Aromatoleum aromaticum EbN1: one gene and its partner. The protein of the gene in region 1 interacts with the protein of each later gene in a pairwise test. Links are inferred from orthologs where the notes say so. Each region holds a gene or a part of one and is shown on either strand. Other genes may lie near its edges. The genes, in order: eno and rpe.

Region 1 (10,856 bases):
GGGGATGGAAAAAGGCCTGGAGATTCTCGCCGACGTGAAGAAGCAGCTCGGCGTGCCCGTGCTCACCGACGTGCACGCGATCGACGAGATCCCGGCGGTTGCGGCGGCTGTCGACGTGCTGCAGACGCCAGCCTTCCTGTGCCGGCAGACCGACTTCATCCACGCCGTCGCGGCTTCCGGCCGTCCGGTGAACATCAAGAAAGGTCAGTTCCTCGCGCCCGGCGACATGAAGAACGTCGTCGACAAGGCACGCGAAGCCAACGGCGGCGCCGACACAATCATGGTCTGCGAGCGCGGCGCGTCGTTCGGCTACAACAACCTCGTGTCCGACATGCGCAGCCTCGCGATCATGCGCGAGACCGGCTGCCCGGTCGTGTTCGACGCGACGCATTCGGTGCAGTTGCCTGGCGGGCAGGGCACGGCATCCGGGGGCCAGCGCGAATTCGTGCCGGTGCTGGCGCGCGCGGCCGTCGCGGTGGGCATCGCCGGCCTCTTCATGGAAAGCCACCCCGATCCGGCGAAAGCGCTGTCGGACGGCCCGAACGCGTGGCCGCTGCCGAAGATGAAAGCGCTACTCGCAACGCTCAAGGAAATCGACGCGCTGGTGAAAGCGCACGGTTTCATGGAGATGGCCGGCTGAGCTTCGCCGCGCACTGCAGAACCCCGCTCCAAAGTTTTCGATTCCACAAGAACGAGAGGAAAAACCATGAGTGCAATTGTCGATATCATTGCCCGCGAAATTCTTGATTCCCGCGGCAACCCCACGGTGGAAGCCGATGTCCTGCTCGAATCGGGCGTCATGGGCCGGGCCGCGGTGCCGTCGGGCGCCTCGACCGGATCGCGCGAGGCGATCGAGCTGCGCGACGGCGATGCCGCGCGCTATCTCGGCAAGGGTGTGTTGCAGGCGGTCGAGAACGTCAACACCGAGATTTCCGAAACGCTGATCGGCCTCGACGCCGAAGAGCAGGCTTTCATCGACCGCACGCTGATCGAACTCGACGGCACCGAGAACAAGTCGCGCCTTGGTGCGAACGCGACGCTCGCCGTGTCGATGGCCATCGCGAAAGCCGCCGCGGAAGAGGCCGGCCTGCCGTTGTATCGCTACTTCGGCGGCTCCGGCCCGATGGCGATGCCGGTGCCGATGATGAACGTCATCAACGGTGGCGCGCACGCGAACAACAGCCTCGACATTCAGGAATGCATGATCATGCCGGTGTCGATGACGAGCTTCCGCGAAGCGCTGCGCTGCGGCGCCGAAATCTTCCATCACCTGAAGAAGCTCACCGACAAGAAAGGCTATCCGACGACGGTCGGCGACGAAGGCGGTTTCGCGCCGAACGTCGGCGGCACCGAAGAAGCGCTGAACATGATCCAGGACGCGATCGCCGCTGCCGGCTACGAGCCGGGCCGCGACGTGCTGCTCGCGCTCGACTGCGCCGCGTCGGAGTTCTACAAGGACGGCCAGTACGTGCTCGCGGGCGAAGGGCTGACGCTCTCCTCCGAAGGCTTCGCCGACTACCTGGCGACGCTCGCCGACCGCTTCCCGATCGTCTCGATCGAGGACGGCATGGCCGAGAACGACTGGGCCGGCTGGAAGACGCTGACCGACAAGCTCGGCCGCCGCCTGCAACTTGTCGGCGACGATCTCTTCGTGACGAACACCAGGATCCTCGAACAGGGCATCGACCAGGGCGTCGCGAACTCGATCCTCATCAAGATCAACCAGATCGGCACGCTGTCGGAGACCTTCGCCGCCGTCGAGATGGCCAAGCGCGCCGGCTATACCGCGGTGATTTCGCATCGCTCGGGCGAAACCGAGGATTCGACGATCGCCGACATCGCCGTCGGCCTGAACGCGATGCAGATCAAGACCGGTTCGCTGTCGCGCTCGGATCGCATCTCGAAGTACAACCAGCTGTTGCGCATCGAGGAAGATCTCGGCGATACCGTCAGCTACCCGGGGCGCCGCGCATTCTACAATTTGCGGGTGCGCTGAGCGCGAGCCCGGACGGCGGGCGTTTCGGTGTCCGCTGCATGACACATGACCCGGGCCGGCGCTCATCCGCCGGCCCCGTTTTTTCAACTCCGATGAATAACGTTGTCCTGCCTGCGCGGATCCGCAGGCAGGCTTTTCGGCAAGACCTTCGAATATGCGTTGGCCCTTGATCGTTCTCGCCGTGCTGGTGATCGTCCTGCAGTATCCGCTTTGGCTCGGCAAAGGCGGCTGGCTGCGCGTGTGGGACGTGGATCGCCAGTTGCAGGCACAGCGTGAAACCAACCAGCGCCTCGAGCAGCGCAACGCGGGACTCGAGGCGGAAGTGCGCGACCTGAAGTCGGGCAACGAAGCGGTCGAGGAGCGTGCGCGCTTCGAGCTCGGTCTGACGAAACCGGACGAGATCTTCGTCCACACCCCGCGCAAGCCGTGATCGAGTCGGTTGCGCCGATTCCCGCCCGCGGGTCATCTCCGACCTGACTGACGCCTCGCTGTCGTGTCCTGAGGCGTTCAGTCAGTTTGCCGCGACCAGTCTGCGCGCGCCGTCGATCCGGCTCCTGAAATACGGGTTGTCCAGCAGTTCGATGCGGACACGCCCGCGGCTCGACGGAGCATGAACGAATCGGCCGTCGCCGAGATAGATTCCCATGTGGGAATGGCGCTGGTTGCGCGTGTTGAAGAATACGAGATCCCCGGCCTGTAACGCGGGAATGGGAATCGGGCGAGTCAGCTGCGCGATCTGCGCCGCGTTGTGAGGCAGGCGGCGGCCGCTGATCTGCTCGACGATGTAGCTCACCATGCCGCTGCAATCGAGCCCGGCTTCCGGGTTGCGGCCGCCGAAGCGGTAGCCGGTGTCGAGCAGGCCGAGGGCGAAGATCACCATCTCTTGCGAATGGAGGGGATCATCGAGCGAGAAATAGCTGCCGTTTTCGCGACTGGGCGCTGAATCGGTCTCCACGTCGGGGCCGCCCGTGGGGAGGCTGCTGCATGCGGCGAGCAGTGCGGTCGCGAGGACGGCGAGGAGTCCGGCCGAAGCCGGTCGGCGAGCGGGCACGACGGGAATTCCTGATCGGTTTGACGAAAGATATTCGACGCGTCGCCTGCCCGTCCACAGGAAGCGCCGATTTTGGGTGGCCGCCGCTTCCCAGGGCACTCAGAGGCGCTGGTTCTGTGCCCTGCAATCGACGCTGGTCGTCCACCCGGGGCGTTCGAGCTGCGCTTCCGCTCCCTCCAGGTGAAACACCATGTGGCCGTCGGAATATTTTTCGCCCGACGCCGCTGGTTGAACGGCCAGCGCGAAGACTCCCGCTCCCGTGCGCAGGCGGATGTGGTCGCGCAGGTATTCGACGGTGAAGCGTTCGCCGCTGGGACAGGCGTAGCCGACGACGCGCGAGGCGTCGCGGGTGTAGGCAGTGCTCGCGAGCATGCCGGTAGCACCGGTCAATGCGACCAGCAAAGCGACGCGGATTTTCAGATTTGCTGCCCCGGGGCGCGGAAGGTTCGTCATGGAGTTCGGCTTACTCGCTCAGTTCTATCGTGCCGCTGACCGTCACGGCAATTTCGCTTTCGCCCGCTTCGATCGGCACGGGTGCGGCCTCTGCGGCGAAGGCGGTGGTTTTCATCAGCGGCCGGACCGGCGGCGATTCTCCGCCATAGCCGATCGACAGGTGGCGGATGCGATATGGCTTGCCGAGCGTTGCCGCGACTGCCTCGGCGCGCGCCTGGAAAGCCCGGATCGCGTCGCCTGCCGCCAGGTCCGCGACGCTCCTGCGGGTTTCGGGCGCCGGTTGCATCGCGAGGCCGGACAGCGCGAGCTTCCCCTGGAGCTTGCCGAGCAGCTCGGACAGCGCAGGCAGGTCGCGGCTCTCGAGCTGGATTTCGGAGCGCATCCTCCAGCCTTCGATCTTCCGGCCTTCCTTGCCATAGACCGGGAAAGTGCTCGTGCCGGAACTCCTGGCCTTGACCGTGGGGTAAAGGCGCACCTGTTCGAGAGCCGCGGCGATCACCGCATTGACCTGCGTCGCCAGCGGTGCGGGATCCGCGCCGTCCGCTTCGAAATACAGGTTTGCAATCGCCAGGTCGTTCGGCGCCGTCCGGCTGGCGTCGGCCGAGAGGTCGACTGTCGGGACGGCTCGTTCGGCATGGGCGGTTGCAGAGGGTGAAGCGGCGAACATGACGAGCGCGAGCGGCAGGGCGAGGAAGCGTCGGATTGCGCGATATGCCATGGATGTAGCAACAATCGAATGGAATGAAGGGCGGGTCAACTTCGCGCCAAGGGCGGAAGCGCTCAGGCGCGCAGTGTACAGACCATTTTCTACCCTTGGCGGGCGGACGTGTAATCCCTTGTAAGTATCCGCGCAATACGGGAGGGCAGGATGTTTTCACGCCCAGCCGGAACCCGGCGGCGTGGCCGCGCCCGGATACAGAGTCAGCGTTGCCGGTAGCGGCGGACCAGTGTACGCGCCGTGCGGTGCAATGAGAGCGTTACTTCACCGGTTTCAACGGATTGATGTGGCGCGACTCCGCCGCATACATCTGTGCATTCGCCACGTAGTTCGCCGCATTCGTGCGCAGTCCGGCGATGTCGTCGTCCGACAGTTCGCGGATGATGCGCCCTGGCGAGCCGACGACGAGCGAGCGGTCGGGAATCACCTTGCCTTCCGGGATCAGCGCATTCGCACCGACGATGCAGTCTTTGCCGATCACGGCATGGTTGAGCACGACCGCATTGATGCCGATCAGCGAGCCGTCGCCGACCGTGCAGCCGTGCAGCATCGCCATGTGGCCGACGGTCACGTTCGAGCCGATCGTCAGCGGCACGCCGTCGTCGTTGTGCAGGATCGAGCCGTCCTGGATGTTCGTGTTGTCGCCGATCACGATCGGGTCATTGTCGCCGCGGATCACGACGTTGTACCAGATGCTCACATTGCGGCCAGCATGCACCTGGCCGATTACCGTTGCGTTGTCTGCAACCCAGCAGCCTTCGCCAAAATCGGGAACGCGTTCGCCGAGGGCGTATATCGCCATTCTTCACTCTCCATCGGAACCGGTCGTCCAAGGGCCGGCAGCCCGCAATGATAACAGGTGGTGTTAGCATTCGCCGCTCAGTCAGATCGCGCCGTCTTCATGCTCAGTTATCGCCACGCCTTTCATGCCGGCAATCACGCCGACGTTCTCAAGCACTTCGTGCTGATCGAACTCCTGCGCTACTTCAACCGCAAGGAGAAACCGTGGTGGTACGTCGATACGCACGCGGGCGCCGGCTGCTATGCGCTCGACAGCGAGCAGGCGGGGAAGAACGCCGAATTCGCGAGCGGAATCGGCCGGTTGTGGCAGCGGGACGACCTGCCGGACGCAATGCGCCCGTATCTCGACGCGCTGGCCCAGTTCAACCCGCACGGCAGGCTGACCTTCTATCCCGGTTCGCCGGCGCTGGCGATGACGCAGTTGCGCGAACAGGACCGCATGCGGCTGTTCGAGCTGCATCCGGCCGATGTCGCGCTGCTCGGGCAGACGTTCGCGCGCGACGTCCAGCGCGTCCAGGTGCGCAAGGCGGACGGTTTTTCGGCATTGCGCGGCCTGCTGCCGCCGCCGTCGCGCCGCGTCGTCGTGTTGATCGACCCGCCGTACGAAGTCAAGGAGGATTACCGCCGCGTCGTGGACACCTTGGCCGACGCGATCAAGCGCTTCCCGGCCGGGACCTACGCGGTCTGGTATCCGCTGCTCGCGCGTACCGAGGCACGTCAGTTGCCCGCACGCCTCGCGGGGCTCGGCGCCGAAAACTGGCTCGACGTGCGCCTCGCGGTGAAAAAACCGCCGCGCGACGGTTTCGGCATGTTCGGCAGCGGGCTGTACGTCGTCAATCCCCCCTGGGTGCTGCCGCAAACGCTGGAGGCAGTGATGCCGTGGCTCGCGGACGTGCTGGGAGAGGACGGCGAGGGGGGGTTCGATCTGGAGCATCACATCGAATGAGCGAACACGACACGCTGCTTGCGCTGCGTGACGCGCTGCGGGCTTTTGCGGCCGAGCGCGACTGGGAGCGCTTTCATACGCCGAAAAACCTCGCGATGGCGCTGGCGGGGGAGGCCGGGGAGGTCATCGAGCATTTCCAGTGGCTCAGCGCCGATGAATCGGCGAATCTGCCCGAAGAGCGGCGCGCCGAAGTGGCGCTCGAACTGGCGGACGTGCTGCTGTATCTGGTCCGGCTCGCGGACGTCCTCGACATCGACCTCGGCGAGGCGGCACAACGCAAGCTCGCGCTCAACGCGGTGCGCTATCCTGCCGACAAGGCGCGCGGACGTTCGGATAAATACGACAAATTGTGACCTTTGCGGCGCAAATCCCGTGCGTGGCGATTGGGGCAGGGAACCATTTCTGAAACAATACCGATCTTTTTGATTACGGAATTCAGCACGTGGAGTTTCAACACATCAGCGAGATCGAGCGGGCGACCCGGAAAGGCCGGGCGGAGCTGTTTCGTCTCGGAACAGGCCTGATTTTCATCGTCGGCGGGATGTTGTACGCCGCGATGATCGGACAGGGCGAAGGTGGCGTCATGCTGGCTGCGGCAGCCGCGGTCGGCTGCTACATGGCGATGAACATCGGCGCCAACGACGTCGCGAACAACGTCGGGCCGGCAGTCGGATCGAAGGCGCTGACGCTGGGCGGCGCGCTCGTGATCGCGGCGATCTTCGAGGCGGCTGGCGCGCTGATCGCCGGTGGCGAAGTGGTCAATACGATACGCAGCGGAATCATCGACCCGGCCAGGATCTCGGACCCGGATACTTTCGTCTGGGTCATGATGTCGGCGCTGCTCGCCGGCGCGTTGTGGCTCAACATTGCGACCGCAGTCGGCGCGCCGGTGTCGACGACCCACTCGATCGTCGGCGCGGTGCTCGGCGCCGGCATCGCGGCGAGCGGAATGGAGATCGCCAACTGGGGCGAGGTGGGGCGGATCGTCGTCAGCTGGGTGGTCTCGCCGCTGATGGGCGGAATCGTCGCGGCGGCGTTTCTCTACCTGATCAAGCGCAGCATCACGTACCAGCACGACATGGTCGCGGCCGCTACCCGCATGGTGCCGTACCTGGTCGCGCTGATGGCGTGGGCGTTCGGCACCTATTTGATGCTGAAAGGATTGAAGCAGCTGTGGAAGGTCGATTTCCTGACCGCTGTGCTGATCGGCTTCGGCTTTGCCGTTGCGGTGCTGTTCCTGGTCCGGCCGCTCGTCGCCCGCCGTGCACAGTCGATTGCGAACTCGAAGCAGAGTGTGAACCGGCTTTTCACTGCGCCGCTGATCTTTGCCGCTGCGCTGTTGAGCTTCGCCCATGGCTCGAACGACGTTGCGAACGCGGTCGGCCCGCTCGCGGCGATCGTTGACGTCCTCGCCTCCGGTGCAACCGAGATTTCGCGCTCGGCGCCGATTCCGCTGTGGGTGATGTTGATGGGGGCGCTGGGTATCTCGGTCGGCCTCGCGCTGTTCGGTCCGAAAGTCATCAAGACCGTGGGCTCGGAAATCACCGAGCTCGACCAGATGCGTGCGTACTGCATCGCGATGGCGGCGACGATCACGGTGATCATCGCGAGTCAGCTCGGGCTGCCGGTGAGTTCCACGCATATCGCGGTGGGCGGCGTGTTCGGCGTGGGCTTCCTGCGCGAGTACCTGAAGAGCAACTATGCGCGCATGGTTGCCGACATCAAGGCGCATCACCCCGAAGGCGACCAGGCCGCCATCGATGCGTTCCTCGCCAGGTTCGCAGTCGCGCCGATCGACGAGAAGGGCCAGATGCTGCGCGAACTGAAGGCCAAGGCCAAGCAGCGACTCGATCCTGCCCACTTCTCGAAGATGGAGCGCAAGGGCCTGCGCAAGGTGTATCGCAAGGAGCTGGTCAAGCGCTCGCAGCTGATGCGCATCGCCGCCGCCTGGGTAATCACCGTCCCCGCGTCGGCGCTAATGGCGGGGCTCCTGTTCTTCATGATGCGCGGCATGATGCTCGGCTGACCGGCACGTCGCGCCGCTGCCGTCGTCCCTATCCCGCCATGTCCTCCTTCGAACTCGCCGCGCTGATCCTGCTGTGCCTGCTCGGCTGGTTCTGGCTCGACAGCATCAAGGTGCGCGAGCTGGGCGTACAGGCGGCGCGCAGCGCGTGCCGACGCGAAGGGGTGCAGTTCCTCGACGAGACGGTGTCGATCAGCGCGCTGCGGCTCGCCCGCGATGCGGACGGTCGCGTGCGGCTGCGGCGCGTCTATGACTTCGAGTTTTCCGCTTCCGGCGACGACCGGCAACGCGGTTCGGTGATGCTGCTCGGCAACGAAGTCACGATGCTCGATATCGGCTCCCGACGCCCGGCGGAGTTCACCCGCCACTGAACCGCCCGGGCCGCGCCTCGCCGCCTCAACGGCCGGAGGTGCGGCCCGAGATCGCGTGCAGGAATTCGCCGCGCAGGTGCTCGCGCGTCTCGAATTCGCCGGCGAACGCCTGCGTCACGACCCGTTCGTCGCCGCGGCGGTCCTCGCCGAGCAGCAGGCACAGTTGCTCGGCCTCGACGATGCAGGCTGCTCCTCGTGCATGGCCGTGCCGCAGCAGCGCGTCCGCGATGTCCCGCGTCATCCATTCCTGGTAAGTGAAGCGATGCCCGATCGCGTCGACGAGGCGGGCAATACGTCCGAAGCCGTGCAGCCGGCCACCGGGCAGGTAGGCGACGTGCGCCACGCCGCGGAATGGCACGAGGTGGTGCGGGCACACGCCATGCACGGCGATGCCACGTATCACCACCATGTCGGTCCGATCGTCGTCGAAACCGTCGCCGAGCGCCTCCGCGGGGTCCATGTCGTAGCCGCCGAGCAGCCGGCGCTGCCAGAGTTCGCGTACGCGGGTGGAGGTTTTTCCGGTATGTATCGCGTCCGGGGCGACGCCGCACGCGCGCAGCAGGTCATTGACGGCCCGTTCGAACGCGGCCGGATCGAAGCTCCCGCTACGGGGGATGCCGATCCCGGCGGCGGAGGGCGGCTGAGGATGCTGGTGCTGGTCGTGAATGTCCGACATGTGGGATGTACCCCGGCGGCTGGGCTAGACATGATACGCCCGTCGACGATCGCAGCGCCAAACCCGCTCGGGCGACGAATACCGGATCGGAGAACATCTGCAGGTGCCGCGGAAAACCGGATCTGTCATGTCGACCAGAGCGGTCGCTCATCCATCAGCGGGATCTGCTCGCGCAGTTCCAGGATGCGGTCCTGCCAGTAGCGCTGCGTGTTGAACCACGGGAAAGCCGCGGGAAACGCGGGATCGTCCCAGCGGCGGGCGATCCAGGCTGAATAGTGGATCAGCCGCAGCGTGCGCAGCGCCTCGATCAGATGCAGTTCGCGCAGCGAAAAATCGTGAAAGTCTTCGTAGCCGGCGAGCACGTCGCCGAGCTGGCGGCTCATGTCCTCGCGTGTGCCCGACAGCAGCATCCACAGGTCCTGTACCGCCGGGCCCATGCGGCTGTCGTCGAAGTCGACGAACTGCGGGCCGGGTGTCGATGGCGACTCGCTCCACAGCACGTTGCCGCCATGGCAGTCGCCGTGCAGCCGGATCGGGGTGAACGCCCCTGCGCGGTCGAAGCAGCGTCGCACGCCGTCGAGCGCCTGCTCGACGGTGCTGCGCCACGCCGGCAGCAGATCGTCCGGAATGAAGCCGTTGGCGAGCAGCCAGTCGCGCGGTTCTTCGCCGAAACTTGCGATGTCGAGCGTCGGCCGCGCGTGGTACGGCGCCAATGCGCCGACGGCGTGGATGCGGCCGAGGAAGCGGCCCATCCATTCGAGGGTTGCGGCATCGGAGAGCTCCGGCGCGCGTCCGCCGACGCGCGGAAACACGGCGAAGCGCAGGTCCGCGTGATGATGCAGCGTCGCATTGCGCAGCACGAGGGGGGCGACGACGGGGATCTCGCGCTCGGCCAGTTCGGCGACGAAACGGTGTTCCTCGCCGATCGCCTCGTCCGGCCAGCGCCCCGGCCGGTAGAACTTCACGACCACCATCGGGCCGTCTTCGATGCCGGCCTGATAGACCCGGTTCTCGTAGCTGTTGAGCGTGAGCAGACGTCCGTCGGGCATCAACCCGACGCTGTCGAGCGCGTCGAGGATCCGGTCCGGAGTGAGATTTTCGAACGGCGGTGTGGCCATGGGGTCGGCAGGCCTTCGGGCGAGGGATGACTGTTCATTTTCGCAGGAAACGGGCAGGGCACAAGGGCGAAGGCGTTTTCCGGTGTCCGCCCGCGCCGCATCCTTGCCCCGTGGCATTTGCCGGACGCAGTCGCGGGCCTCACAATGGCGCCCTTTTCCCGGACCTCGCGCATGCATCCCGACCCATCCGCTTCTCCCTCGCCCATTCCGCCCGACGCGCTCGCGGCGCTCGCCCGGCCGGAAGTGCAAAAACTGGCCGCGCGGATGGCGCAGGACGGATTCTCGCAAGCTTTCCGGCTGACGCTCGACAAAGATAACGAGGGGCGCGTGCGGGGCATCGAGGTGCTCGCGTCGGCGTTGCGCAACTGGGGCAGCGCGGACCAGAGCGCGGACACCTGCAGCCTGCGCCTCGCGCTGGTCGTCGCGGGGCTCGACCAGTGGGGCGTCGCGTACAGCCAGGCCTTCGGACTGGCGGCGATCCCCGGCTTGTCCGAACTCGTCGGGGCGCTGCGCACCGGCCTCGATCCGCAGCAGGAGGCGCGTTTTCACCAGCAGTTCGCCGCGATCGACGCGGCAGAGGGCAACGCGATCGACTTCAAGATCGAATTGCGCCGCGGCATCCATCTCGCGTTGTGGCACGCGATGATCGCCGGCGACGAGCGCGAGCAGGCGAAAGCGATCCTCGCCCACCTCGCAGGCATGA
Region 2 (11,721 bases), 1.2 Mb from region 1 along the record:
GGCGGGAGCATTTGCGTGGATTGCTGGGCAGGAGATACATGGCGATATATCTGAATGAAGCCGAAGTCGGCGGCCTCCTCGACATGCCGATGGTGCTCGGCGCGGTCGAGCAGGTCATGGCCGCTCACGGGCGCGGCGAAACGATCGATTTGCCGCGGCAGCGCGTACGTCTGCCGGCGACGATGACCCACCTGCTGCAGGGCGGTGTTCCCGCCGTCAACCTCTCCGGGCTGAAGGTCTATACGAGCGCCGGCGGCCGCAACCGCTTCTGGGTGCACCTTTTCGACGCGACCAGCGGTGATCCGGTCGCCGTGCTCGAGGCCGACCGTCTCGGCATGATGCGCACCGGCGCCGCGGGCGGGATCGCCGCGAAATGGCTGGCGCGAGCCGATGCCCGCGTTGCGGGCGTGTTCGGTGCCGGCTGGCAGGCGCAGGGGCAGATCCTCGCGCTGTGCGCGGTACGGCCGGTCGAACGCATAAAAGTGTTCGCGCGCAACCCGGAGCGGCTGCAGGCTTTCTGCACACAGATGAGCCTTGAAACCGGCCGCGAGGTGATACCCGCGGCGAGCGCCGAGGACACGGTGCGCGGCGCCGATGTCGTCGTCACGATCACGACGTCGCCAAAGCCGCTGTTCGACGCCGCGTGGCTCGCTCCGGGCACGCACGTCACCGCCGCCGGCTCGAACAGCCTCGCCCGTCAGGAGCTGTCGGAGGCGGCGGTGAGGCGCGCCGACGTGATCTGCGTCGATTCGCGCGAGATCGCGCTGCGCGAAGCGGGCGACCTGCTGCCGCTGCTCGAAAAAGGGCGCACGCAGCCGGGACGATGGGTGGAGCTCGGTGAAGTGGTCGCCGGGATCCGCCCGGGACGCACGAGCGACGTCCAGGTCACGCTGTTCGAATCGCAGGGCATGGCGATCCAGGACATCGCCGTGGCGGCGCAAGTCGTCGCGCGCGCCCGCGAACGCGGCCTCGGCACCGCGCTGCCTTACTGAAAGCTGCGCGGGCAGCATGCTTGCGCACTCGAGACATGGAACGAATGCAATGCCGAAGTTGATCCTCAGCATGGACGGCCTGGTCCTCAAGGAAATCGTCCTCGACAAGCCGCGCACGACGATCGGACGCAAGGCAAATAATGACGTCCAGATCGACAACCTGGCGATCAGCGGCCAGCACGCCGTGATCACGACGATCCTCGATGACGCTTTTCTCGAGGACCAGAACAGCACCAACGGCACCTACGTGAATGGCCAGCCGATCAGGAAACATGTGCTGCGCAACAACGACCTCGTCGAACTCGGCAAGTACCGACTCAAGTACATCGTCGAACCGCCCGCGCCGGCGGTGCACGCGTTCGGCTATGCCGGGCCGGTTGCGGACGGACCGGGGCTCGTGCCTCCCGAGATCGCACCTGCCGCCCCCCCTGCTGCAGCGGCGCCGGAGATGCGGTCCCCTCCGGCTTCGCCGTCGGCCGTGAGCGCTGGCGCGCTGGGCGTCATGCAGCTGCTCAACGGCCCGAATGCGGGACGGGAACTGGAGCTGACGAAGTCGCTGACGACGCTCGGCAAGCCGGGCAAGCAAGTGGCTGCGATCACACGACGGGTGAACGGATATTTCCTCACCCACATCGAAGGCGAAGTGTTCCCGCTCGTCAATGGGTGCCCGCTGGACGGGCAGGCGCGCCGCCTCGACGAACACGACATCGTCGAGCTGGCCGGGGTCAAGATGGAGTTTTTCCTGCGCCCTTGATTGCCCGGGATACTGTGGGCTATCGGCATCGCATCGTGAAGTAATGCACGCTGCACGACCGAAGGTAGTGGTAGCGTGCTGGGTCACCTTCACCGGAGCGACGCTCGTAGCCTGCCGCGGCGGACTCCCGGCGCGATCCCAACCCATGAAGCTCAGGATACTCGGCTGCAGCGGCGGAATCGGCGGACGGGCTTCGGGCACGACGGCGTTCCTCGCCGATGACGACATTCTCGTCGACGCGGGCACTGGCGTCGGCGAGCTGGAACTCGACGAGTTGCTGCGCATCGATCACGTTTTCGTCACGCACGCACATCTCGACCATATCGTGTCGATTCCGCTGCTCGTCGATTCGGTCGGCGAACTCCGCGACACGCCGCTGACGGTGTACGCCACGGCGGAGACCATCCGCATGCTGCGCCTGCACGTCTTCAACTGGCAGATCTGGCCGGATTTCACGACCATCCCGGATTGCCACCGGTCGTACCTCAGGTTTCATCCCGTCGAACCCGGCCACCCGATCCGGCTCGGAGCGCGAATGGTCACGCCGCTGCCGGCCCGCCACAGCGTGCCGACGGTCGCCTACTGTCTCGACAGTGGCGAGGGCAAGCTCGTCTATACCGGCGACACCGAGTATTCGACCGAACTGATCGCCGCGATCAACGCGCTCGACCACGTGCGCCACCTCATCGTCGAGACCGCTTTCCCCGAAAGCCAGCACGGCCTCGCGCTCACGGCGCGCCACCTGTGTCCCAGCCTGCTGCATGCGATGCTCGACGAGATCGCCGGGGCGCCCGAAGTCCACATCGCCCACCTCAAGCCGGGCCAGTGCGAACGCATCATGGGCGAGATCGCAGCCGGAGCCGGACGTCTGCATCCGGTGAGGCTCGAGCAGGGCATGATCCTCGAGTTCTGAATTTCCTGGCGACGCCGGCTAGAATGGCCAGCCTCTGCACGCCCCCGTTGAAAGCCCCGACACCAGGAACAGGAATGTCCATGACAGCAGCGCCCGGACGGGCCAGGAAAGGTAGCGACGTCGCCGGCCGTCTCGCGTTTTTCAAAGGACTGCAGGCGATCACGGCACGCATCGATGCCGCCGACGACGTCGATCGCGTCGTCCTCGACCTTTCCGCCGACCTGTGCACGCTGTTCGACGCCGACAGCCTGTGCTTCTTCGCCCTCGATGAGGCCGGCACGACGCTCGTCTTGCGCGTCAGGACCGGCCCGGCGCCCGTCGAAGCGCGACTCCCGGTCGCAGCGCGCAGCATCGCCGGCTACGTCGCACTGCGCCGGCAGCCCGTCAATATTCGCGACGTGCATGACCAGACCGCGCTCCGCGCGCTTTCCCCGGAGCTGCGCTTTCCCCGGAACGGCGACGAGCGCAGCGGCTACCGCACGCGGCAGGTGCTTGCGGCGCCGCTCATCGATCCCGCGAGCGGCGCGCTGCAAGGCGTGATGCTGCTGATCAACGTCACGCGCGGCGAGGAATTTTCGGGCGTCGCGAAGGACGGCCTGCTCGGGCTCGCGCAGGCCCTGGGCGTCGCATACGCCCGACAGGGCAAAGCGCCGGCGGCGCTGCGCTCGCGCTACGATGCGCTGGTCGTCGACGGGCGCCTCGGCGCGGACGAACTCGACGAGGCGGTGCGCCGCGCCCGCGAATGGGGTGCGACGGTCGATGAAGTGCTCGTCGCGACTCGCGGCATCGCGCTGTCCGAGCTTGGCGATGCGGCGTCGCGCTTCTTCCACGTGCCGTACGAGCCTTACCGCCAGGATCGCGTCAAGCAGCTCGACCTGCTGCGCCACATCAAGCGCGAGTACGTGCAGCAGACGGGATGGCTGCCGCTCGAGGAGACTCCCGAAGGCATCGTCGTGCTAGCGTGGGACCCCGAGCAGGTCCGTGCGTCGCGCATCGCGCACAACGTGTTCCCGAAGCGCCGGCTCGCCTTCCGCGTGACGACGCGCGACGAATTCGACCGCACCGTCGATCAGTATTTCGAGCCTTCGATGGAGCTCGGTTCGGTGTCCGATCTGCTGCAGGACCTGCCCGAAGACGAGCAGGACCTGGTCGCCGACGACGTCCTGGCGGCGGCGGACAACGAACTCGTCAAGCTCGTGAACAAGGTCATCATCGACGCGTATCGGCAGGGTGCGTCGGACATCCATGTCGAGCCGCGCCCGGGCAAGGACAAGACGCACATCCGCTTCCGCAAGGACGGCACGCTCGTGCCGTACATCCAGGTGCCGGCGAGCTACCGCAATGCGCTCGTGACGCGCCTCAAGATCATGTGCGACCTCGACATCTCGGAGCGGCGCAAGCCGCAGGACGGCAAGATCCGCTTCCGCAAGTTCGCGCCGCTCGACATCGAGCTGCGCGTCGCGACGGTGCCGACCGCCGGCGGCATGGAGGACGTCGTGATGCGCCTGCTCGGCCACAGCGAGCCGATCCGGCTCGAGCAGCTCGGCCTGACCGCGCACAACCTCGAGCGCCTCCGGCGCACGATCGCCAAGCCCTACGGCCTGTTCTTCGTCTGCGGGCCGACCGGCTCGGGCAAGACGACGACGCTGCACTCCATCCTCGGCCACCTCAACACGCCGGAAACGAAGATCTGGACTGCCGAAGACCCCGTCGAGATCACGCAGAAAGGGCTGCGCCAGGTTCAGGTCAACCGCAAGGCCGGCCTCGATTTTGCGACGATGATGCGCGCATTCCTCCGCGCCGATCCGGACGTCATCATGGTCGGCGAAATGCGCGACCTCGAGACGGTGTCGGTGGGCATCGAGGCGTCGCTGACCGGCCACCTCGTGCTGTCGACGCTGCACACCAACAGCGCGCCGGAATCGATCGTGCGCCTGCTCGACATGGGCATGGACCCGTTCAATTTCGGCGACGCGCTGCTCGGCGTGCTCGCGCAGCGGCTGGCGAAGCGGCTGTGCACCCATTGCCGGCAAGCCTACCGCGCCGACGAGGCCGAAGTCGTGCAACTGCTCGACGAGTACTGCGAAGACATGCACGCGACGCCTGAATTCCACGCCGATCCGCTGGCCGCCCGCGCCGCGGTGTTCGATCGGCTGCGCGCGACGCATGCGGATGCCGAAGGGCGCTTCACGCTTTACCGGCCGGTCGGCTGCCCGGAGTGCAACTCCGGCTACAAGGGGCGGGTCGGACTGCATGAGCTGATGCTCGCCTCGCCCGAGATCAGGCGGATGATCCAGGAGCGCGCGCGCGTCGCGCAGCTGCTGGGTGTCGCGCTCGCCGAGGGCTTGCGCACGCTGCGCCAGGACGGCATCGAGAAAGTGCTCGGCGGCATCACCGACATGGCGCAGGTGCGGCGCGTCTGCGTGCGTTGAACGGTTAGAATCCGCGGCTCGAACGAACAGGAGAACTTCATGCCCCGCATCGCCCCCAGCCTGCTCTCGGCGGATTTCGCCCGCCTGGGCGAAGAGGTCCGGAATGTGGTCGCGGCCGGCGCCGACTGGATCCACTTCGACGTCATGGACAACCATTACGTGCCGAACCTCACGATCGGTCCGCTCGTCTGCGAAGCGATCCGGCCGCACACGAGCGCGCCGATCGACGTCCACCTGATGGTCAAGCCGGTCGACCGCATCGTCCCGGACTTCGCCAAGGCCGGGGCGAACATCATCACTTTCCATCCGGAGGCGTCCGAGCACGTCGACCGTACGCTGCAGCTGATCCGCGACTGCGGCTGCCAGGCAGGCCTGGTGTTCAACCCGGCGACACCGCTGCACCATCTCGACCATGTGCTCGACAGCATCGACATCGTGCTGCTGATGAGCGTCAATCCCGGCTTCGGCGGGCAGAAGTTCATTCCCGGCACGTTGCCGAAACTGCGCGCGGCGCGCGAGAAGCTCGATGCGTACGAGGCGGCGAGCGGGCGGCGGATCCTGCTGCAGATCGACGGCGGCGTGAAAGTCGACAACATCGCGCAGATCGCTGCCGCCGGCGCCGACACCTTCGTCGCCGGCTCGGCCGTGTTCGGCGCCGGGCGCGACGCCGACCCGCACCGCTACGACAGCGTGATCGCCGCGCTGCGCGCCGAACTGGCGAAGGTGGGCGCGTGAGTGCTTCACCAGATTGCAGGAAACCCGAGGGTGCAGCATTGAACGCGCGGCGCTTCCCGGTGCGGGCGGTGCTGTTCGATCTCGACGGCACGCTGCTCGACACGATCGCGGACCTCGCCGAAGGCGCGAACCGCATGCTCGCCGAACTCGGCCGGCCGACGCGGCCGCTCGCCGAGATCCATTCCTTCGTCGGCAAAGGCATCCCGCATCTCGTGCGGCGCTGCATGACCGAGAACGCCCGGGCGAGCGAGGCCGAGATCGAAAGCGCGGTGATGGTCTTCCGTCGTCACTACTCTGAAGTAAACGGCCGGCACACGACGATCTATCCCGGTGTCGCCGAGACTCTCGACGCGATGCGGGCGATGAATCTGCGGCTCGCATGCGTGACGAACAAGGCCGGAGCCTTCACGCTGCCGCTGCTCGAACGCATGCGGCTCGACCGCTACTTCGACGCCGTCGTCAGCGGCGACACGCTGCCGGTGAAAAAACCCGACCCGGCGGTGCTGCACCACGCCTGCAACCTGCTTGGCATCGCCAGCGCGCAGGCGCTGATGATCGGCGACTCGGCCAACGACGCGCTCGCGGCGCGCGCCGCCGGCATGCCGGTGCTGCTCGTGACCTATGGATATAGCGAAGGCATGCCCGTGGACACCATCGAATGCGATGGGCTACTATCGATCGCCACCGGGGCGCTCGAGCGCATCGAAGTCGTCTGACCGATCTGCTGTCCCGCTTGCACCCACCATGAACGAATCGACATGACCCACGACGACCGGGCTTTGGACAAGGAACGCAACGAGACCACCGCCATGCGCTGTTGCTGGCGGCGCTGGTGCTCGTGGCCCGCGGGCCACTAAAACGCGACCGCTTTCGCGGGCTGCCGGCGCGCCCGCACCCCCCTTGTTCCGATCGAACCGTTTCCCGTGGAGTCACCATGCTCGAACATGAATTCAACGCGCTGGCCGCGCAGGGCTACAACCGCATCCCGGTCACGCTCGAAACCTTCGCCGACCTCGACACGCCGCTGTCGATCTACCTGAAGCTCGCGAACGAACCCTACAGCTATCTGCTCGAATCGGTGCAGGGCGGCGAGCGCTTCGGCCGCTACTCGATGATCGGTCTCGCGGCCTCGACGCGCATCGAGGTCTACGGCCGCTCGGCGCTGCTGCTGACCGGCAACCGCCTCGTCGAGCGGCGCGACTACGGCGATCCGCTGAACTACGTCGCCGAGTTCATGGCGCGCATCAAGGTGCCGCCGCGCGACGGCCTGCCGCGTTTCGCCGGCGGCCTGGTCGGCTGTTTCGGCTACGACACGGTGCGCTACATCGAGCCGCGCCTCGCGAAGACCGAGAAGACCGACACGATCGGCACGCCCGACATCCTGCTGCTGCTGTCGGAGGAGATCGCGATCGTCGACAACCTCTCCGGCAAGCTGACGCTGGTCGTCTATGCGGAACCCGAAGTGCCCGGCGCGTTCAAGCGCGCGAAGAAACGCCTGCGCGACCTGCTCGCGCGGCTGCGCGCGCCGGCGGTGATTCCCGAGGATGTGCACGCCGAATCGCAGCCCGCCGTGTCCAGCTTCGGCGAGGAAGGGTTCAAGGCGGCGGTGAACCGCGCGAAGCAGTACATCATCGACGGCGACATCATGCAGGTCGTGCTGTCGCAGCGCATGAGCAAGCCTTACGCAGCGAGCCCGATGGCGCTGTACCGCGCGATCCGCACGCTGAACCCGTCGCCTTACATGTTCTATTTCAACTTCGAGGATTTCCACGTCGTCGGCGCATCGCCCGAAATCCTCGTCCGGCTCGACCAGGACGGCGACGCGAAGCGCGTCACGGTGCGCCCGATCGCGGGCACGCGCCCGCGCGGCGCGACCGCAGCGGACGACCTTGCGCTCGAAGCGGACCTGCTCGCCGACGAGAAGGAACGCGCCGAGCACCTGCAGCTGCTCGACCTCGGGCGCAACGACGCCGGCCGCGTCGCCGAGATCGGCAGCGTCAAGGTCACCGAGCAATTCACGGTCGAGCGTTACTCGCACGTGATGCACATCGTCTCGAACGTCGAAGGACGCCTGAAGGACGGGCTCAACGCGCTCGCCGTGCTGCGTGCGACGTTCCCGGCGGGCACGGTGTCGGGTGCGCCGAAGCTCCGCGCCATGGAGATCATCGACGAGCTCGAGCCGGTCAAGCGCGGCATCTATGCCGGCGCCGCCGGCTACATCGGTTTTCACGGCGACATGGATCTGGCGATCGCGATCCGCACCGCAGTCATCAAGGACGGCCACATCCACGTCCAGGCGGGCGCCGGCATCGTCGCTGATTCGAACCCCGACGCCGAATGGACGGAGACGCAGAACAAGGCACGTGCGATGCTGCGTGCGGCGGAGATGGCGGAATCGGGTCTGGACACGCGGGTCGACTGACACGTCGGACAGCGCGCTCCCGCATGGCCGTCCTGTCATCGCAGGCAGCGCCGGAGGCAGGCAGCGGACAGAATCTCGACGTTGTGTTGAACCGGATCGTCGGATCAGCCTCTGAATGAGCGATGGTGCGATCGCGCATTCACCGGCTGTTCTTTCCCTGTCACCCTGCACACTCTGGGAGGCCCCGATGACCGAAACTCTGACCATTGCCTGTCCGCACTGCCACGTCCTGAACCGCTTGCCCGGCGGGCGTTTGAGCGACGACCCGAACTGCGGCAAATGCCATCAGGCGCTCTTCACCAGCCATCCGGTCGAACTCGACGCCGCGAGCTTTGACGTGCACGCCGGTCATGGCGACCTGCCGCTACTCGTCGATTTCTGGGCGTCGTGGTGCGGTCCGTGCCGAACGATGGCGCCTGCGTTCGAGGAGGCCGCGGCGAAGCTCGAGCCGCATGTCCGGCTCGGGAAAGTCAATACCGAGGAGGCGCAAGATCTCGCGGCACGCTACGCGATCCGCAGCATTCCGACGATGGTGCTGTTCCGCGCCGGCCGCGAAGTCGCACGCCAGTCCGGGGCGATGAACACTGGCCAGATCCTGCAGTGGGCGAAAGCGCAGGGACTGTGAGGGCGTCCGCCCGCGTGCCACGGCGCTGCGCACGACGCAAGAGTTGCCGAGACCGGGCGGGGCGCGGATACTGCCGGCCTTCGAAACCGATAGCCTGAGGAACCCTGTCATGATCCCCGCCTGCCCCAAATGCGCGATGGAGAACACCTACCCGGACGGCGACAATTACATCTGCGCCGATTGCGCCCACGAGTGGCCGATCGCGGCAGCCGCCGACGCGGACGATGAAGCCGATGCAGCGGTGAAGGATGCCAACGGTAACGTGCTGGCGGATGGCGACTCCGTCGTGCTGATCAAGGACCTGAAAGTCAAGGGATCCTCGATCACGCTGAAAGTCGGCACGAAAGTGAAGAGCATCCGTCTCGTCGGCGGAGACCACGAGGTCGACTGTCGGATGGACGCCGGCAGCTTCATGCTGAAGGCCTGCTACCTGAAGAAGGTCTGAGCGGCCTTCTTCCTGCCGGCCGCGCCCCGGCCCGGCCGAGGTCAGGCGGAGCGTACTTGGCGCAGCGCCGGATGAACCTGTTCGATCTCTTCGAGCGGATGCTTCCTGCCCGCCGGCGACAGCGCCGTGTAGGCGCCCAGCATGTCGGCGGGGAGCCGCCCGACGATGCCGAACAGGTCTGCGAAGCGCACCCCCTGGCGCACCAGGTAAGCGATGTAGCTGTGGCGCAGCGCCGCGCACGTGATCTCGTCCGCGCCGGGGATGCCCGCATCGTGTGCGGCATAAAGAAGCGTCGCGTCGAGCGCGTCCGGCGTCCCGTCACTCGCGGCGTCGACGACAGGGCTGTCGTCCGTTTGCGGATGGTGTTCGCGGTACCGGCCCAGCTGTGCCGCCAGTGCCGCAGACAGCGGCACGACGCGGTCGGGCAGGAGAATCTGCCTGCCGGGCAGATCGACCGCAGGCCATTTCAGCCGCGCGAGTTCATCGAACGACAGGCCGGAAAGCAGCGCGAGCGCGCCGAGGCGGGCGTCGTCGGGCAGTTCGTCGAGCAGGTGGGCGATCTCGGCTTCGTCGAGTTCGCGCGGCAGTTGCGCGGCGCTGGCGAGCAGCGCCGACGGCGCGAACTGGCCAAGCGCCTCCGGTGAGCGCATCGGCAGCTGCACGCTGCGCGGCCATGCGGGCGCGATGACGAGCGACGGAGCCGGAGTGGTGCGGTTGAACAGCTCGACGATCCAGGTCGTCAGCAGCGCGAGCAGCAGCGACGCCGTCACGCCGATCGCCGCGTCCCGGCCGTATTGCGGCCGCCAGGGCTCGGCCGGCGGGAAAGCCGCTTCGAGCGTCGTGACTTCCGGAACGCGGATCCTCTCCGCGGCCTGCAGTCCGGTCGCCCTGACGACCGCCGCCCGGTGCATCTCCTCGAGTCCGGTCAGCTCCTCCTGCATCGCCTTGAACTCGCCCAGACGCGCCGTGAACGCCTGGACCGTCCGCCGCTCGCCGCCCGCCTGTTGAGCCAGCCGGTCGACGGCCGCGCGCGCCGCTGCGACTTCCTCTTCGGCGTCGCTCAGCGCTGCCTGCTGCCCTCTTTCGCGGACCTGTTTCATCTGTTCGTCCAGGCTCGCGATCCGCGTGCGCAAGGCCTTGGCGCGCGGATCGAACGCGAGGAAGTCCGGGGTGTAGGCCCGCTCCAGCTCGTGCTGCTCCTCGCGCAACTGCGAGGCACGCTGCTCGATGTTCGACAGCGTCGGGTTGTCGCGCGCCCGGACGATCGACTTGCCGGCGGCGATCGAATCGCGCAGCGAACGCAGTTTCGCTTCGGCTGCGACGAGTCGGTCGTTCGCCGCGTTCAGCGATTGTCCGACGCCCTTGACCTGGCTGAGGACGTGGTTTTCGTCGCGCTCGAGCGCGACGATGTCGTGGTTGCGGCGATAGTCGTCGAGCGCGCGCCGCTTTTCGGCGACGCGCTCTTCGAGCTTCGTGGCCTCGTCCTGCGCCCTGGTCGCGCGGCTGCCCGAATCCTGGCGATAACGTTCGGCGAGCTGGCCGCGGTAAGTGTCGATCAACGCGTTGACGAGCGGAGCGAGCGCGTCGGCCGGCCTGCCGCTCGCTGTGAGCTCGACGACGTCCGTTCCCTCGACCGGTGTCGCGTCGAGCATCCGCCGGTAGTCCTCGATGCTATCGCCGCCATCGCCGGAGCCGGCAGGCAGCGGTGTGCCGATGCCGGCGAGCCGGGCAGCGGCTTTCTCGACGAGCGGACGGCTCGTGAGCACTTCGACTTCGGTCAGGAACGCAGCCCGGACCGCGGTTCTGCGCTCATCGGCAGTGTCGCCGTTGCCCGGCATGTCGATCCGCAGCCGCGCGGCGGTGCGGTATTCGGCGGGACGCGAGTAGTCGTAGATCAGGCTCGCGGCGGCGAGCAGCAGGAAGCTCAGGCCGAAGACGGCAACGCGCCGCCGCTTGGGCGGTGCCGAGTACGCGGTCGGGGCGAGGCCGGGCCAGAACGGATCGACAGTGGCCGGGCCGGTGTCGTCGCGGATCATGGTGCCAATCCATTTTGAATATCATGGCAGCATGACGCGGGATGCGAAGGGGCGCAGCCTGTCGCTGCTGCACAAACGCGCGAAGCGAATTCTTCCATGGGCCTGTCTCCTTCCTCGCCGCATCGCGTAGACTTGACGGACGGATCGAGTGGATGAACTGCGTATGCCTATTGAAGCATTCCGGCGGCGAAAACTCATGCAGGTATTCATCCGCTTACAGTCTTGCCGGACAGGCGCTCGCGCCGCGTCCTCCGGCGCGCGGCAGCGCAAGGTTCAGTTGAAGCCGGGCGTGAAATCGGGCGTCGTGCCCTCGCCTGCGGCAAGGGACGGGCGGCCCCGCAGGGCGGTGAGAATGCCCGCGAGGATG

Evidence for each region.
Region 2: the proteins of eno (region 1) and rpe interact in binary tests that used the Escherichia coli proteins (3 or more experiments, as listed by UniProt). The link is inferred for Aromatoleum aromaticum EbN1 from one-to-one orthologs.

Annotation. Positions count from the first base shown.
Region 1 is NC_006513.1:3,653,523-3,664,378, forward strand. The notes cover bases 1-2,851. They hold eno (phosphopyruvate hydratase), read left to right. Parts: upstream 1-706; coding sequence 707-1,996; downstream 1,997-2,851. Other genes in these bases: kdsA (3-deoxy-8-phosphooctulonate synthase), read left to right, coding at 1-640; ftsB (cell division protein FtsB), read left to right, coding at 2,151-2,426; EBN1_RS17500 (C40 family peptidase), read right to left, coding at 2,508-2,851. Also shown: more of EBN1_RS17500, read right to left, coding at 2,852-3,047; EBN1_RS17505 (MliC family protein), read right to left, coding at 3,147-3,500; EBN1_RS17510 (SIMPL domain-containing protein), read right to left, coding at 3,511-4,218; EBN1_RS17515 (gamma carbonic anhydrase family protein), read right to left, coding at 4,478-5,020; EBN1_RS17520 (23S rRNA (adenine(2030)-N(6))-methyltransferase RlmJ), read left to right, coding at 5,120-5,965; EBN1_RS17525 (nucleotide pyrophosphohydrolase), read left to right, coding at 5,962-6,318; EBN1_RS17530 (inorganic phosphate transporter), read left to right, coding at 6,408-7,991; EBN1_RS17535 (DUF3301 domain-containing protein), read left to right, coding at 8,030-8,359; GTP cyclohydrolase I FolE, read right to left, coding at 8,385-9,035; EBN1_RS17545 (serine/threonine protein kinase), read right to left, coding at 9,161-10,153; EBN1_RS17550 (hypothetical protein), read left to right, coding at 10,325-10,856. UniProt on the Escherichia coli protein: Catalyzes the reversible conversion of 2-phosphoglycerate (2-PG) into phosphoenolpyruvate (PEP). It is essential for the degradation of carbohydrates via glycolysis.
Region 2 is NC_006513.1:2,456,399-2,468,119, forward strand. The notes cover bases 4,151-6,978. They hold rpe (ribulose-phosphate 3-epimerase), read left to right. Parts: upstream 4,151-5,130; coding sequence 5,131-5,826; downstream 5,827-6,978. Other genes in these bases: EBN1_RS11735 (GspE/PulE family protein), read left to right, coding at 4,151-5,091; EBN1_RS11745 (phosphoglycolate phosphatase), read left to right, coding at 5,865-6,542; trpE (anthranilate synthase component I), read left to right, coding at 6,761-6,978. In the rest of the region: EBN1_RS11720 (ornithine cyclodeaminase family protein), read left to right, coding at 39-992; EBN1_RS11725 (FHA domain-containing protein), read left to right, coding at 1,042-1,746; EBN1_RS11730 (MBL fold metallo-hydrolase), read left to right, coding at 1,892-2,659; more of EBN1_RS11735, read left to right, coding at 2,734-4,150; more of trpE, read left to right, coding at 6,979-8,248; thioredoxin TrxC, read left to right, coding at 8,436-8,873; EBN1_RS11760 (zinc ribbon domain-containing protein YjdM), read left to right, coding at 8,983-9,318; EBN1_RS11765 (GumC family protein), read right to left, coding at 9,360-11,354; EBN1_RS11770 (NADH-quinone oxidoreductase subunit B family protein), read right to left, coding at 11,628-11,721. UniProt on the Escherichia coli protein: Catalyzes the reversible epimerization of D-ribulose 5-phosphate to D-xylulose 5-phosphate.